3 linked regions of the Acidisarcina polymorpha genome follow. The protein of the gene in region 1 interacts with the protein of each later gene in a pairwise test. Links are inferred from orthologs where the notes say so. Each region holds a gene or a part of one and is shown on either strand. Other genes may lie near its edges.

Region 1 (4,635 bases):
TGGCCACCGGCTTGATATCGGCGAAATAGGAGGCAGGATTGCGCAACTCCGCCGCATAGCGCATGGTGTATGCCATCATGCCGGCAAGCTTGTCGTCCGCTGGCGGCGCGATGGCGACGAGGTGTTCGCGGCCGCCGAAGGCGATCTTGCCAAGGGCGATCTTCTTGGTCTTCTGGAGCGCCTTTCGCACGACGGCAAACGCCTCGGCCTGGGTATCGCTCTCGGGGACGACAAAGTAGGGCTTCTCGAAATAGCTGGGGTCGACTTCAGCGGCGTCGACGAACTGGGCGACCTCCAGGGTGTGACGAGAGGGAATGCGCAGGTTCTCGATCTCTTCAGGCTCGACGGTGACGTACTGTCCCTTGCTGTACTCGTAGCCCTTGACGATGTCGGTCTTCTCGACTTTGCTTTCCTCGGACGCGGAGGAGACTTTCTGGTACTTGACCCGCTCGCCGGTCTTGCGATCCAGCTGATGGAAGCGAATCTCGCTCATCGACTCGGTCGCCGTGAACAGCTTGACGCCGAATGACACCAGCGAGATTTGAATATGCCCAGACCAATAGGGTCGCGCTGCCATAAGTCGTTCCTCCGGTGCAATAAGAACAGTGCAACTTTAGGAGGCAATGATACCGTACTGGAGATGCTTTGGCCTCAATAAAATAAGCCCGCCGCAGGACCATGTGACGGGTTCAAGTAGAGCAATCTGCTTCGGAACCTTCAAATTGGCTTCGCATTCCGATGAATGAAATGCGTAACGGGTGGGATAGGCTGCCATCGAAGCGACGGGCTTGGTCGAAAAGAAGAGAAGGCTTCTCGGCATGGAGAAGCCTTCTTTGATGTCAGTGCGTTGGATTAGATGGAGGCTGGATTAGGCTTTTCGGTCTCCAGCCCCAAATCGGTGAGTGCTTGTTGGGCCTTGGCTGCGTCGAACTTGCCGTCGCGCGCGAGCTTCGACAAGGTAGCGGCGACGATCGATTCGGCATCCACTTCGAAATGGCGGCGAAGATGTTCGCGATTGTCGCTGCGCCCGAAGCCATCCGTGCCTAGCGTCACAAGCCTTGTTGAAAGCCAAGGGGCGAGTTGGTCAGGCACCGCCTTCATGTAGTCGCTAGCGGCGATGATCGGGCCTTTCGTACCCTGAAGCGCGGAAACGACATAGGGCGTCTTCTCCGGCTCGGAGGGGTGGAGGCGATTCCAACGATCGGCTGAAAGCGCGTCGCGGCGAAGCTCGGTGTAGCTGGTGACGCTCCACACATCGGCCTGAACACCGTACTTCTCCGCGAGAATATCCTGAGCGCGTAAAGTCTCGTTCAGGATGGGTCCACTGCCGAACAACTGCACCGTAGCCTTGCCTTTTTTCGCCCCTTTGAACTTATAAATGCCCCGCAGGATACCTTCCCGGCTGCCTTCTGGCATTTCAGGCATGGCATAGTCTTCGTTGTACATGGTGATGTAGTAGAAGACGCTCTCGCCCTGCTGGTACATGCGCCGGATGCCGTCCTGCAGGATGACGGCGAGCTCATAGACGTAGGCCGGATCGTAGCTGAGGCAGGTAGGAACGGTGCTCGAGAGGACGTGGCTGTGGCCATCCTGATGCTGCAGGCCTTCGCCTAGCATGGTGGTGCGTCCGGCGGTACCGCCCATAAGAAAGCCGCGGCCGCGTGAATCGGCGAAGGCCCAGATCATGTCGCCGACCCGTTGGAAACCGAACATCGAGTAGTACATGTAGAAGGGAATTGCCGGAACGCGATAGTTCGAGTAAGCGGTGCCGGCAGCAGTGAACGACGCCATCGAACCGGCCTCAGTAATGCCTTCTTCCAGGATCTGGCCGTCCTTTTCTTCTCGGTAAAAGAGCAGCATGTCGACGTCATGCGGCTTGTATTTCTGACCCTCGGGAGCATAGATGCCGACCTGGCGAATGGCGGACTCAAGACCAAAGGTGCGGCCTTCATCGGGAACGATCGGTACGATCAGCTTGCCAATATCCTTATCCTTGAGCAGATGCCGCAAGATGCTGACGAATCCCATAGTCGTCGAAACAGCGCGACCTTTTGACCCTGCTGTCCATTCGGCAAAGTAATCCAATTCCGGCGCCTGGAAGGGGATGGAGACAACTTCGCGACGGGGCATATAGCCACCGAGAGCCTGACGGCGTTCCTGCAGATAGGCGATCTCCGGGCTGTCGAGACCTGGCTTGTAGAAGTGACCGTGCTTCGCGTCCTCTTCGGTGATGGGCAAGTCGAAGCGTTTGACGAAGGCTGCAAGTGCTTCGTCGGTAAGCTTCTTTTCCTGATGAGAGGCATTTCTGGCCTGGGTGCTGGCGAGTCCGAAACCCTTGACGGTTTTGGCGAGGATGACGGTCGGCCGCCCAGTGTGCTCAACCGCCCGATTGTAGGCGTTATAGACCTTGATGGGATCGTGGCCGCCCCGGGTCATCGCGTCGATCTCATCATCGGTCATGTCGCTGACCATCTCCAGCAACTCCGGGTATTTGCCGAAGAATTCCTTGCGAATATAGGCGCCGCCCTTGGCCTTGAAGGCCTGATAGTCGCCGTCGACGCACTCTTCCATGCGTTTCAGGAGCAGCCCCTTGTGGTCGCGCTCGAAGAGCTTGTCCCAGCCCCCGCCCCAGATGACCTTGATGACGTTCCAACCCGCGCCCAGGAAGACTTCTTCGAGTTCGTCGATGATGCGTTTGTTGCCGCGTACCGGTCCATCGAGTCGCTGGAGATTGCAGTTGATGACGAAGATAAGGTTGTCGAGCTTTTCGCGGGAGGCGACGCCGAGTGCCCCGAGAGTATCGACTTCGTCGGTTTCGCCGTCGCCGACAAAGGCCCAGACCTTGCGAGGGGTCTTCTCGATCAGGTTACGGTTCTCCAGATAACGCATGAAGCGCGCTTGATAGATGGCGTTCAACGGTCCGATGCCCATCGAAACCGTGGGAAAGCGCCAGAAATCGGGCATCAGCCAGGGATGCGGATAGGAAGAAAGTCCCGGCTGGTCGCGAAGTTCGTGCCGGAAATTAAGCAGCCGTTGTTCATCGAATCGGCCTTCGAGAAAAGCGCGCGCGTAGACCCCGGGCGAGGCGTGGCCCTGGAAGTAAATAAAATCGCCAGGCTGGTCGCCACCAGTCTGGCTGCTATAGGTGGCGTGGAAGAAGTGGTTGAAACCAACCTCAAGCAACGTGGCCAGCGAAGAGTAAGTGGCAATGTGACCGCCGATGCCAGCGTCCTTCTTGTTCTGACCGTGTACCATAGCGAGCGCGTTCCAGCGAATCAGGCTCTCGATGCGGCGTTCCACCTGGCGGTCGCCGGGATAAGGGAGCTCGTCATGCTTGGGGATCGTATTCAGATAAGGGGTGGTCAGTTCACCGCGAGTCGAGATACCAGCGCTGCGAGCCCTATGCCGCAAGGCGGCCAAAAGCTCCGCGCCCTGCTCCGGACCTTCGGCGACGATGACATCATCGAAGGCCTCAAGCCATTCTGCGATTTCTGCCGTAAGCTCAGCCGGATTGGCCACGTCCATCTGCATTTTCATAGTCGGAAACAGCTTCCTTCTCGGAGTGTCGTTGATTGCATTCGGGATTCAAATCGCATATGCGTTGTACGCTGCGGCGAACCATTCCTCATGCGTACCGTTTGATTGTAAATCTATCGGAGGTTGGTGGCCGGTGCGGCCTTTGGTCAACCTCGGATCGCCGCCGCGAAACAGCGGACGATATTGGAAGGTCTTCCCACCACGATCGGCAACTGATTGCGTCGTATGAGAAATATCCAGAATTCAAGCTCTGCGTCGATCAATTCGCGATCAATTTTCCCTTTCTGGGCCGGGACATCCTTATCATGGCTGTATTGACTCTATTTTCAGGAGTAAAGGCCGACGCCGTATGAACTTACAAACCTTTCACCGCACCTCGATCTTCCGCCGATTTGGACAGACGATGGTCCTTTTGATGGTCGCGCCGCTCGCGACCTCGCGCGGCTTTGCGGCCGATCCGCCTGCGCCACCGGCTGCCGGCACAGACGTGCTTGTCTTCAACAACGGCGATCAACTGACCGGTAAGCTGCTCCGCTCGATGGCCGGTTCAGTGGTCTTTCACAGCGACATGGCAGGAGACGTAACGGTCCCCTGGGACAAGGTGAAGGAGCTTCGAACCCCGCAACAATTTGCGGTGCTTGAGAAGGGGGTTAAGCCAAGCCGGAAGACCCCGGACGCGCTGGTTCCTCAGGGGACCCTCACGATCGCCGACCAGAGTGTTCAGGTACACACCGACTCGGGTGGAACGACGCCTGCAATTCCAGTCAAGAACATCGATTTCTTAATTGATGACGCGACTTTCCAGAGCAAGATCAAGACCGAGCCTGGGTTCTTTCATGGGTGGAATGGCACCGGCACATTCGGCGCGACAATCGTCCAGGCAACGCAGAATACCTACACTTTCAACGGCGCCATCAACCTTGTTCGGGCAATTCCCGACGTGTCGTGGTTGACCCCGCGCAACAAGACGACAGCGGACTTCAGCGCTTCTTACGGAAAGATCACCGACCCGTCCTATATACAGCCAGCGACCGTCGGGCCGCCGCCAACCCCAGCGACCTTCGTTCCTGAGAATACGGTAAAAACATCGATCTACCA
Region 2 (4,282 bases), 4.1 Mb from region 1 along the record:
TTGATTTTCTGGGATGGTGACATCTTGATTGAAGAAGTAAGGGGCCGCATTTAACGAGGCATTAGCAAGCTTTCCATAGAGAGAGCCATGGACGGCATTCGTCCCCGACATGGTGGTGACATCGATGTGCGCACCGGCAGTGGTTCCCTGCTGTGCGTCAAACATCGATGTGTTGACCCGGATCTCTTCTATCGTTTCCTGTGGCGGCGAAGGAAGCGCTTGACCAATCGCATCGTAGATGGACGTATTCGTCTGGATAGTTCCGCCCCGGTGGAGGAAGTTCTCACCCGTGTTCAACACTGCGCGATTCGCTGCGACCTGGCTCGATGAGGCTCCATTGAATAAGTTGTTCGCAAGAACGCTGTTCATCGTAAATGTATTGCTACTCAGTCGCTGACCGTTCGCCCAGATGTTCTGGTTGCCTAGTCCAGTGTTGGTTCCGGTATCGGCAAGAAAGTCCGCGTTCACGCCCGGGCTCAACAATGCCAGCTGAGTGAAGCTGCCCGTTCCGAGCGGAGTTTCCTGGATCTGAGCGCTGTCCAGAACGTAACCGTTCGTGGTGTCAGTAGAGTTCAGCAGCGGGGTGGCTTCCACCTGGACTGAGGTGCTCGTCGCACCTACTTTGAGTTGCGCATTGAGTGTGGCCGTTCTGTCTGCCTGGACTACGATTGCCGGATAGTTCTGAGTATCGAATCCATCGCGAATGAAGCTCAAGGCGTAGGTGCCAATCGGGAGATCCTGAAAGGCATAAGTGCCTGCTCCCGATGTTGAGGTTTGGCGAGCTAAACCGGTGCCGCTGTTGACCGCGTTGACCTGAACACCTTGTATGACGGCGCCGGAAGCGTCTGTCACCGTTCCGTTAATGGTCCCCAGAGTCTGCTGCGCTGAAGCGCGTTTAGGAAATGACGCGGAAACACTGGCGAGAATTGCAAGAAGTACCGCAATGTATTGCCTGGATCGCATGAAAACGATCTCCTCTTGGAACAATTGGGTGATGAATTTGGCTGCGCTTCTGGGGCTCTCAGGAGCGCACCCTCCCACCTCTATTTATCAGTGCAACTGTTAACGAAAAATAAAACCCTGGCGCTCGGAAATGAGAGATGTCGATGGGTCAACAAAAGGTGCGTGGCTGTTAATCCGAGCGCTATTTCTCACCGAAACTTAAGAGCGTCTTAAGGACAGATTCAGGAAACGCCATGCGTCAGAAGAGTAATGAAAAGATAAACGTCAGAACGATGAAAGATCCCACAAACAGAAAGCCCCGCATCGCTGCGGGGCTTTCTGCCGTTGTTTTTTGCTCCGAAGGAGCGTGTCGCCGAGCGCGTAGCTCAGTACATGCCTTCCATGCCGCCGCCGTGGTTATGTCCACCGCCGGCTGCTTCCTTCTTCTCAGGAATCTCCGAGACCATCGCTTCGGTCGTCAGCATGAGGCCGGCGATCGAGGCTGCGTTCTGCAGAGCGGTGCGGGTCACCTTGGTCGGATCGATGACGCCGGCCGCAACCAGGTCTTCGAACTTGTCGGTGCCAGCGTTGTAGCCGTAGTTGTCGTCGTTGCTCTCGTGGATCTTACCAACGATCACTGCACCCTCGACGCCCGCATTGCCAACGATCTGGCGAAGCGGCTCTTCGATGGCGCGGCGAACGATCTGGGCGCCGATCTTCTCATCGCCTTCGAGCGTAGCGATAAGCGCATCGACTTCCTTAGACGAGCGGACCAGCGCAACACCACCACCAGCCACGATGCCTTCTTCAACAGCAGCGCGGGTGGCGTGCATGGCGTCTTCAACGCGGGCCTTCTTTTCCTTCATCTCGGTCTCGGTAGCCGCACCGACCTTGATGACGGCGACGCCGCCAACCAGCTTGGCCAGACGCTCCTGGAGCTTCTCACGATCGTAGTCAGAGGTAGTCTTGTCGATCTGGTTGCGGATCTCCTTGACGCGCCCTTCGATCGCCTTGGCTTCGCCCTTACCTTCGATGATGGTGGTGTTGTCCTTATCGATGGTCACGCGCTTCGCACGGCCCAGATCCTCAATCTTGACGTTCTCAAGCTTGATGCCGAGGTCTTCCGTGATGGCCTTACCGCCGGTCAGTTTGGCAATGTCTTCGAGCATGGCCTTGCGGCGATCTCCGAAGCCAGGGGCCTTTACTGCAGCCACATTCAGGGTGCCGCGGAGCTTGTTGACCACCAGGGTCGCAAGCGCTTCGCCGTCAACATCTTCAGCGATGATCACGAGCGGCTTGGAGTTGCGGGCAACCTGCTCGAGCAGCGGCAGCAGGTCCTTCATCGAGCTGATCTTCTTCTCGTGGATCAGGATGTAGGGATCTTCGACCGAAGCTTCCATACGATCGGGATCGGTGACGAAGTAGGGGCTCAGGTAGCCGCGATCGAACTGCATGCCTTCGACGACTTCGAGCAGCGTTTCCAGGGTCTTCGACTCTTCAACGGTGATGACGCCGTCCTTGCCAACCTTCTTCATCGCCTCGGCAATGATGTTGCCGATGGTCGAGTCGGAGTTCGCCGAGATGGTGCCGACCTGGGCGATCATCTCGCCGGTCACTGGCTTCGAGAAGCGGGCCAACGCTCCACCGGTCACGACTCCATGCTCGTCGCGAACGCCAACGATGGCGGCAACTGCCTTGTCGATGCCACGCTTGAGCGCCATCGGGTTCGCACCGGCGGCAACTGTCTTGACGCCTTCGCGATAGATTGCCTGCGCCAACACGGTCGCAGTCGTGGTGCCGTCGCCGGCAACGTCTGAGGTCTTCGAAGCGACTTCGCGGACCATCTGCGCGCCCATGTTCTCGAGCGCGTTCGCGAGCTCAATTTCCTTGGCGACGGTCACGCCGTCCTTGGTGATGGTCGGCGAACCAAACTTCTTCTCGATGACCACATTGCGTCCCTTGGGTCCAAGGGTCACCTTGACCGCGTCGGCCAGGGTGTTCACGCCACGCAGAATCGCCTGACGGGAATCTTCTCCATGCAGAATTTGCTTTGCCATTGCTTAAATCTCCTTAGTACTCAAATCATTTGGTGTTCCATTCAAGCCGCCATGGCTGAAGTGGAATCACATACTTCCCTGCTGAAACAAAAATGCCTCCATTAGGAGGCAACAACTACGACTTCAGAATTCCGAGAACTTCTTCCTCACGCATAATGAGAAACTCTTCGCCGTCAATCTTGATCTCCGTGCCCGAGTACTTTCCGAAGAGAATGCGGTCCTTCGCCTTAACGTCGAGGGGGAAAACCTTGCCTTCGTCGTTCGACTTTCCTTTACCTACGGCGATCACTTCGCCTTCCTGCGGCTTTTCCTTAGCCGAGTCAGGAATAATGATGCCGCCACGGACGGTTTCGCCCTCTTCCACGCGACGGACCAGAATACGGTCGTGAAGAGGAGTGAAGGTGGTTGCTACGGTAGCTGTTGCCATTTCGGTGCTTCTCCTTCGCGCGGGTTTCACCACGCGTCTGCTTTGCTGAACTTTGTCTAGTGAATGCTGCTACTGTTCAAAGGGACGAAGGCGGCTGCCGGATCGTTCAAAACGCTCATTAGCAGTGTCGCCTCTCGATTGCTAATGTAGGCCAGCCTTTGGGGGCTTGTCAAGCAGCTCTAGAAACTATCTGAGCGTGATCCGCTAAGATTCTCTTGAGTGTCGGATTGTCGGAGCTTGTGCTGCAGTGGGCGGCTTCAAGCAGTGAGCGGAGTCTAACCCTCACATCCCAAAGCGGTAGGTAACACCCGCATCCCTAGGTACTCGATGACATGGAGGCCACCTACCCTAAAGCTCTCCAGGTTTCGGTGAACCTCGTTCGACGATGTCCCTATTGCCTCAGCCAAACGTCCTCGCGTACCGTTGGTAGACAATATGGACAAGAGACAGTTCTTGAAGACCTCCGGCGCATTTCTGACAACTTCTCTGCTGTCCCATCTGGCTTCCGCCGACAGCGCCACGCCACGCACTAACTGGGCGGGAAACCTCACCTATCACACCGACAAACTGCTGGCCCCCGAGACGGTCGAAGAAGTCCAACAAATGGTCAAGAACACGCCAAAGCTGCGCGCCCTCGGCAGCCGGCACTCGTTCAACACCATCGCCGATAGCACCGCAGCCCAGATCTCGCTCACTGCTCTTGATTCCATGGTGCTCAATCCGCAGGCGAAGACCGTCACTGTCGGAGCAGGAGTCCGGTACGGAACTCTCGCGCCCTATATCGATCAGCAGGGCTTCGCGCTGCACAATCTCGCTTCCCTGCCGCACATCACCGCCGTCGGCGCCTGTGCGACCG
Region 3 (4,188 bases), 4.3 Mb from region 1 along the record:
AAGGTCGGCAGTAGCAGTCCGCGCCGCCAAACCCAGCTGCGCACACTGCGTCACGATCTCGAATACATCGAATTTCGCGGCAACGTCGATACCCGGCTGCGCAAACTCCAGGAAGGCCAGGCGCAGGCCATCATCCTCGCCGCCAGCGGCCTCGATCGCCTCGGTCGCACGGAGTGGATTCGCCAGCGCTTCGATCCTGAGCAGCTCTGTCCGGCGCCCGGGCAGGGTGCGCTGGCCATTGAATGCCGCGCCGCCGACGCCGCCACCCACCAGGCGCTCGCCTTCCTCGACCACCCCGATACCCGCTTCGCCGTTACCGCCGAACGCGCCGCCCTCAACGCCCTCGGTGGCGGCTGCCAGGTTCCCATCGGCGTCTATTGCCGCCGCGAAGGCGACACCTTCCGCATCCACGGAGTCGTCGCCAGCAACCCAGGGAGTAGCCGAGGCGGCGAAGCCCATATTTCCGCCAGCACCACCGGCTCACAAGCCGAAGAACTCGGCCGCACGCTCGCCGCCGTGCTGCTCAGAAACGGCGCAGAAAGCATCCTCTTCGCCAACCAGTACAAACCATGAGCGAACCGTCTCCGAAACCTCTGCTTGAAGGCAGACGGATCATCGTCACCCGCGCCCGCACCCAGGCCAGCTCTCTCGTCACCTCGCTACAGGAGTTAGGCGCCGAAGTCATCGAAATCCCCACCATCGAAACCATTCCGCTCGACTCCTACGAGATGCTCGACGACGCCCTCAAGAACATCGCGAACTACCAATGGCTCCTCGTGACCAGCGCCAACACGGTGCGTGTCCTCGCCGAACGCCTCGCCGTCCTCAAGCTTTCGCCTTCAACCCTCGACCCTCCCCAGAAAGTAGCAATCGGCTCGGCAACCGCCAGGGCCATGCGCGAGCAGGGAATCGCAGTCGATCTCATCCCCGAACAATATGTCGCCGAGTCGCTGGTGAGCGCGTTGGGCGATCAAGTCGCCGGAAGCCGCATCCTGCTCGCCCGCGCTGCCATCGCCCGGGACCTCATCCCCGAAGCACTCGCTCGTCAAGGTGCCACCGTCGACATCGTCGATGCCTACCGAACCGTCCTCCCCGAAGGTTCGATCGAGCGCATCCAGCAAGTCTTTGCCAGCCCTGCCAGGCTACCCGACGCCATCACCTTTACCAGCTCGTCCACGGTGAAGAACTTCTTCACTCTCTGGAACGAAGCAGGCTTCTCCGGAATCCCCAAAGAAGTCGCCGCCCTCTCGATCGGGCCCATCACCAGCCAGACCCTCCGCGAGCACGGCTGGGAACCTGCTCGTGAGGCAAAGAGACACGATGTCGAAGGATTGGTCGATGCGACGGTTCGGTATGTAGAGGTAAGGATATTGGAAGAGCGCGAACGGGAAGGATATTTGCGATACCCGGAAGATCTCGCCGAAGCTGAGACATGGTGGGAATCTGAGCAGAGCAATGAGCCAGAAGACTAATCCTCACCCCGCAGATAAATTTCCACGTTGTTCGTGGTCCACGTAGCGACGCCGGTTCCGAAGAAATCCCGGTCTTCTGTCCAGATGGGTGCTTTGAGAAGCAGGGCGATCGCCAACACCGGCCAGTCGTCGGAATCGCGCGTTGCGACGCGTCGCATCGCGGCCTCATCGAAAGCGGAATAGTCTGCTGCGGGAATTCGCTCAACGACGCTTCCAACAGCCTGGAAGTCATGTCCGACGCCTTCTGTACGCATGTCTACCAAATCTTACCTGGGAACTCCCAGCGCTCTTACCTAGGAATTCCTAGTGCGTGCTCCAGGTCTTGTCCCCCGAATTACAAACCTTCTCGAGCGAACAATCCACACACCGAGGTTTCCGCGCGATACAAATCAGCCGCCCATGATGGATCAGTTCATGCGAGAAAGCAATCCACCGGTCCTTCGGAATAATCTTCATTAGGTCCTGTTCGACTTTTTCAGGAGTCGTCTCGGTCGTGAGCCCCAATCTCCGCGAGAGCCTCAGCACATGGGTATCGACCACCACCCCAACGGCCAGCCCATAGGCCACGCCCAACACCACATTTGCCGTCTTCCGCGCCGCTCCGGGAACCGTCAGCAGCTCTTCCATCTTGCGCGGAACCTTGCCATGGAAGTCAGTCAGAATCTTCTTCGCGGCGCCCTGGATCGACTTCGCCTTGTTGTTGTAGAAACCGGTCGTGCGAATGATCTCCTTGATCTCATCAATCGGCGCCGCCGCCATATCGGCGGGCGTGGGATAGGTCTTGAAGAGCACCGGCGTCACCATATTTACCCGCGCGTCGGTGCATTGCGCCGAGAGGATCGTTGCGACCAGCAGCTGCCATGCATCTTTGTGAATCAACGCACACTCCGCGCCCGGATAAGCGGCAGCCAGCAAGTCGAGGATAGTCTGAATGCGCTCCGGAGCGAGCGCCTGCTTGCGCGAGGCGGCGGTGGCTTTGCGCGGCTTGATGGTTGACTTAGCTGGTGTCGCTTTCGCGGCGGACTTCTTAGTGGATTTCTTCGCGGCAGTTTTGCCGGGCATCGCAGTTTTGCTGAGCATGATTGAGGAAAGCGCTCCCGTCGCCATCGTAGCAAAGGGCCCAGTGGCAGACACCTGCCTCCCGGTCGCAGCATTGAAATTGATGGTCTGAAGGTATACTCAACCTGCACCAACTCCAAAAACATGACAGAAAAAATTCTCGCCATAGTAGCCAGCTTCATTGTGGCCACCATCTCCGTCTCTGGCTATGCGGGCGTCGCCCTGCTCATGGCCATCGAGTCGGCCTGCATTCCTCTCCCCTCTGAAGTCATCATGCCTTTCGCCGGTTACCTCGTCTCGACGGGCCGCTTCAACCTGTTCTTCGTGGCCACCGCGGGCGCGATCGGCTGCAATCTCGGCTCTGTCGTCGCTTATTGGATTGGCGCATGGGCCGGTCGCCCCTTCATCGAGCGCTTCGGAAAATTCGTCCTTATTGATGTGCACGACCTCGACCGCGCCACCCGCTTCTTTGAGAAATACGGCTCCATTACCGTGCTCATCGGCCGTCTGCTGCCGGTCGTGCGCACCTTTATCGCCCTGCCTGCGGGCATTGCCCGCATGTCGCAGCTCCGCTTTCACATCTATACCTTTGTCGGCTCCTGGCCCTGGTGCTTCGTGCTCGCCTACGTCGGCATGAAGCTCGGCCAGCAATGGGACACTAACCCGGCCTTCAAAGAGGCATTCCATCGCTTCCACCTGGCCGTCGAGATCGCGCTGCTCGCAGGGATCATATGGTTTCTCTGGACCCACCTCAAGTCGCGCAACCGTACCAGCGAGGCCTAGCCAACCACATCACAGGATGGACCTGGCGGAGCATCCGTAGTGACCGTTGAGGCACCTTTTCCGCTGTTTCGGACTGGCCGGTTTGCGTATCGTCCCTTCGAGGGGAGAGACTAAGGTGTTTTGATTTTGCGCTTCCTGGCATATCCAGCTTCTGGCCAGGGGACGCAAGAGTTACCGGCGTCAAACTTGACTTTCCCCATAGCAGTTTCGAGCAAATCGCAAGCTCGAGCAATTTTTGGATTCAATAGGAAGGAACCACAGCAATGCCCACAGCAAACCCCAGCGGCTATTCCGCAAATGAAGGCGCCGCCTCCGCATCCCAGATTCAGCCCGCCAAAGGCAAGCTAGGAGTGATGGTTGTCGGCCTGGGCGCCGTCGCCACCACTCTCATCGCCGGCGTAGAGGCCATCCGCAAGGGACTGGCCAAGCCCATTGGATCGCTTACTCAGATGGGCACCATCCGCCTCGGCAAGCGCACCGAAGGCAACACCCCGCTGATTAAGGATTTCGTGCCGCTCGCCGACCTGAACGACATCGTCTTCACCGGTTGGGACATCTTCGACGACAACGTCTACGAAGCCGCCGCCCACGCTAAGGTCCTCGACAAAGAGCAGCTGGAGCAGATCCGCCCCTACCTCGAAGCGATCAAGCCGATGCCCGCCGTCTTCGACCAGTACTACGTCAAGCGCCTCAACGGCACCAACATCAAGACCGGCAAGAACAAGATGGATCTCGCCAACCAGCTTCGCGCCGACATCCAGGCGTTTAAGAAGACCGTCAGCCGCGTGGTCATCATCTGGTGCGGGTCGACCGAAATCTTCCTCGAGCCTTCCGAAGTCCACGACTCCATCGCCGCCTTCGAAAAGGGCCTCGA

The links. The genes of interacting proteins can lie anywhere in the genome.
Region 2: the proteins of aceE (region 1) and groL interact in binary tests that used the Escherichia coli proteins (3 or more experiments, as listed by UniProt). The link is inferred for Acidisarcina polymorpha from one-to-one orthologs.
Region 3: the proteins of aceE (region 1) and nth interact in binary tests that used the Escherichia coli proteins (3 or more experiments, as listed by UniProt). The link is inferred for Acidisarcina polymorpha from one-to-one orthologs.

What each region holds. Positions count from the first base shown.
Region 1 is NZ_CP030840.1:1,904,464-1,909,098, reverse strand. The notes cover bases 653-3,907. They hold aceE (pyruvate dehydrogenase (acetyl-transferring), homodimeric type), read right to left. Parts: upstream 3,538-3,907; coding sequence 853-3,537; downstream 653-852. Other genes in these bases: ACPOL_RS08265 (DUF481 domain-containing protein), read left to right, coding at 3,887-3,907. In the rest of the region: non-homologous end joining protein Ku, read right to left, coding at 1-577; more of ACPOL_RS08265, read left to right, coding at 3,908-4,635. UniProt on the Escherichia coli protein: Component of the pyruvate dehydrogenase (PDH) complex, that catalyzes the overall conversion of pyruvate to acetyl-CoA and CO(2).
Region 2 is NZ_CP030840.1:5,989,212-5,993,493, reverse strand. The notes cover bases 665-3,566. They hold groL (chaperonin GroEL), read right to left. Parts: upstream 3,000-3,566; coding sequence 1,329-2,999; downstream 665-1,328. Other genes in these bases: ACPOL_RS25570 (co-chaperone GroES), read right to left, coding at 3,115-3,426; ACPOL_RS25580 (TonB-dependent receptor domain-containing protein), read right to left, coding at 665-963. Outside these bases: more of ACPOL_RS25580, read right to left, coding at 1-664; ACPOL_RS25565 (FAD-binding protein), read left to right, coding at 3,862-4,282.
Region 3 is NZ_CP030840.1:6,186,511-6,190,698, reverse strand. What follows is about bases 665-3,472. They hold nth (endonuclease III), read right to left. Parts: upstream 2,553-3,472; coding sequence 1,776-2,552; downstream 665-1,775. Other genes in these bases: ACPOL_RS26360 (DedA family protein), read left to right, coding at 2,676-3,314; ACPOL_RS26370 (PIN domain-containing protein), read right to left, coding at 1,469-1,726; ACPOL_RS26375 (uroporphyrinogen-III synthase), read left to right, coding at 665-1,472. Outside these bases: hemC (hydroxymethylbilane synthase), read left to right, coding at 1-573; more of ACPOL_RS26375, read left to right, coding at 570-664; ACPOL_RS26355 (inositol-3-phosphate synthase), read left to right, coding at 3,578-4,188. UniProt on the Escherichia coli protein: DNA repair enzyme that has both DNA N-glycosylase activity and AP-lyase activity. The DNA N-glycosylase activity releases various damaged pyrimidines from DNA by cleaving the N-glycosidic bond, leaving an AP (apurinic/apyrimidinic) site.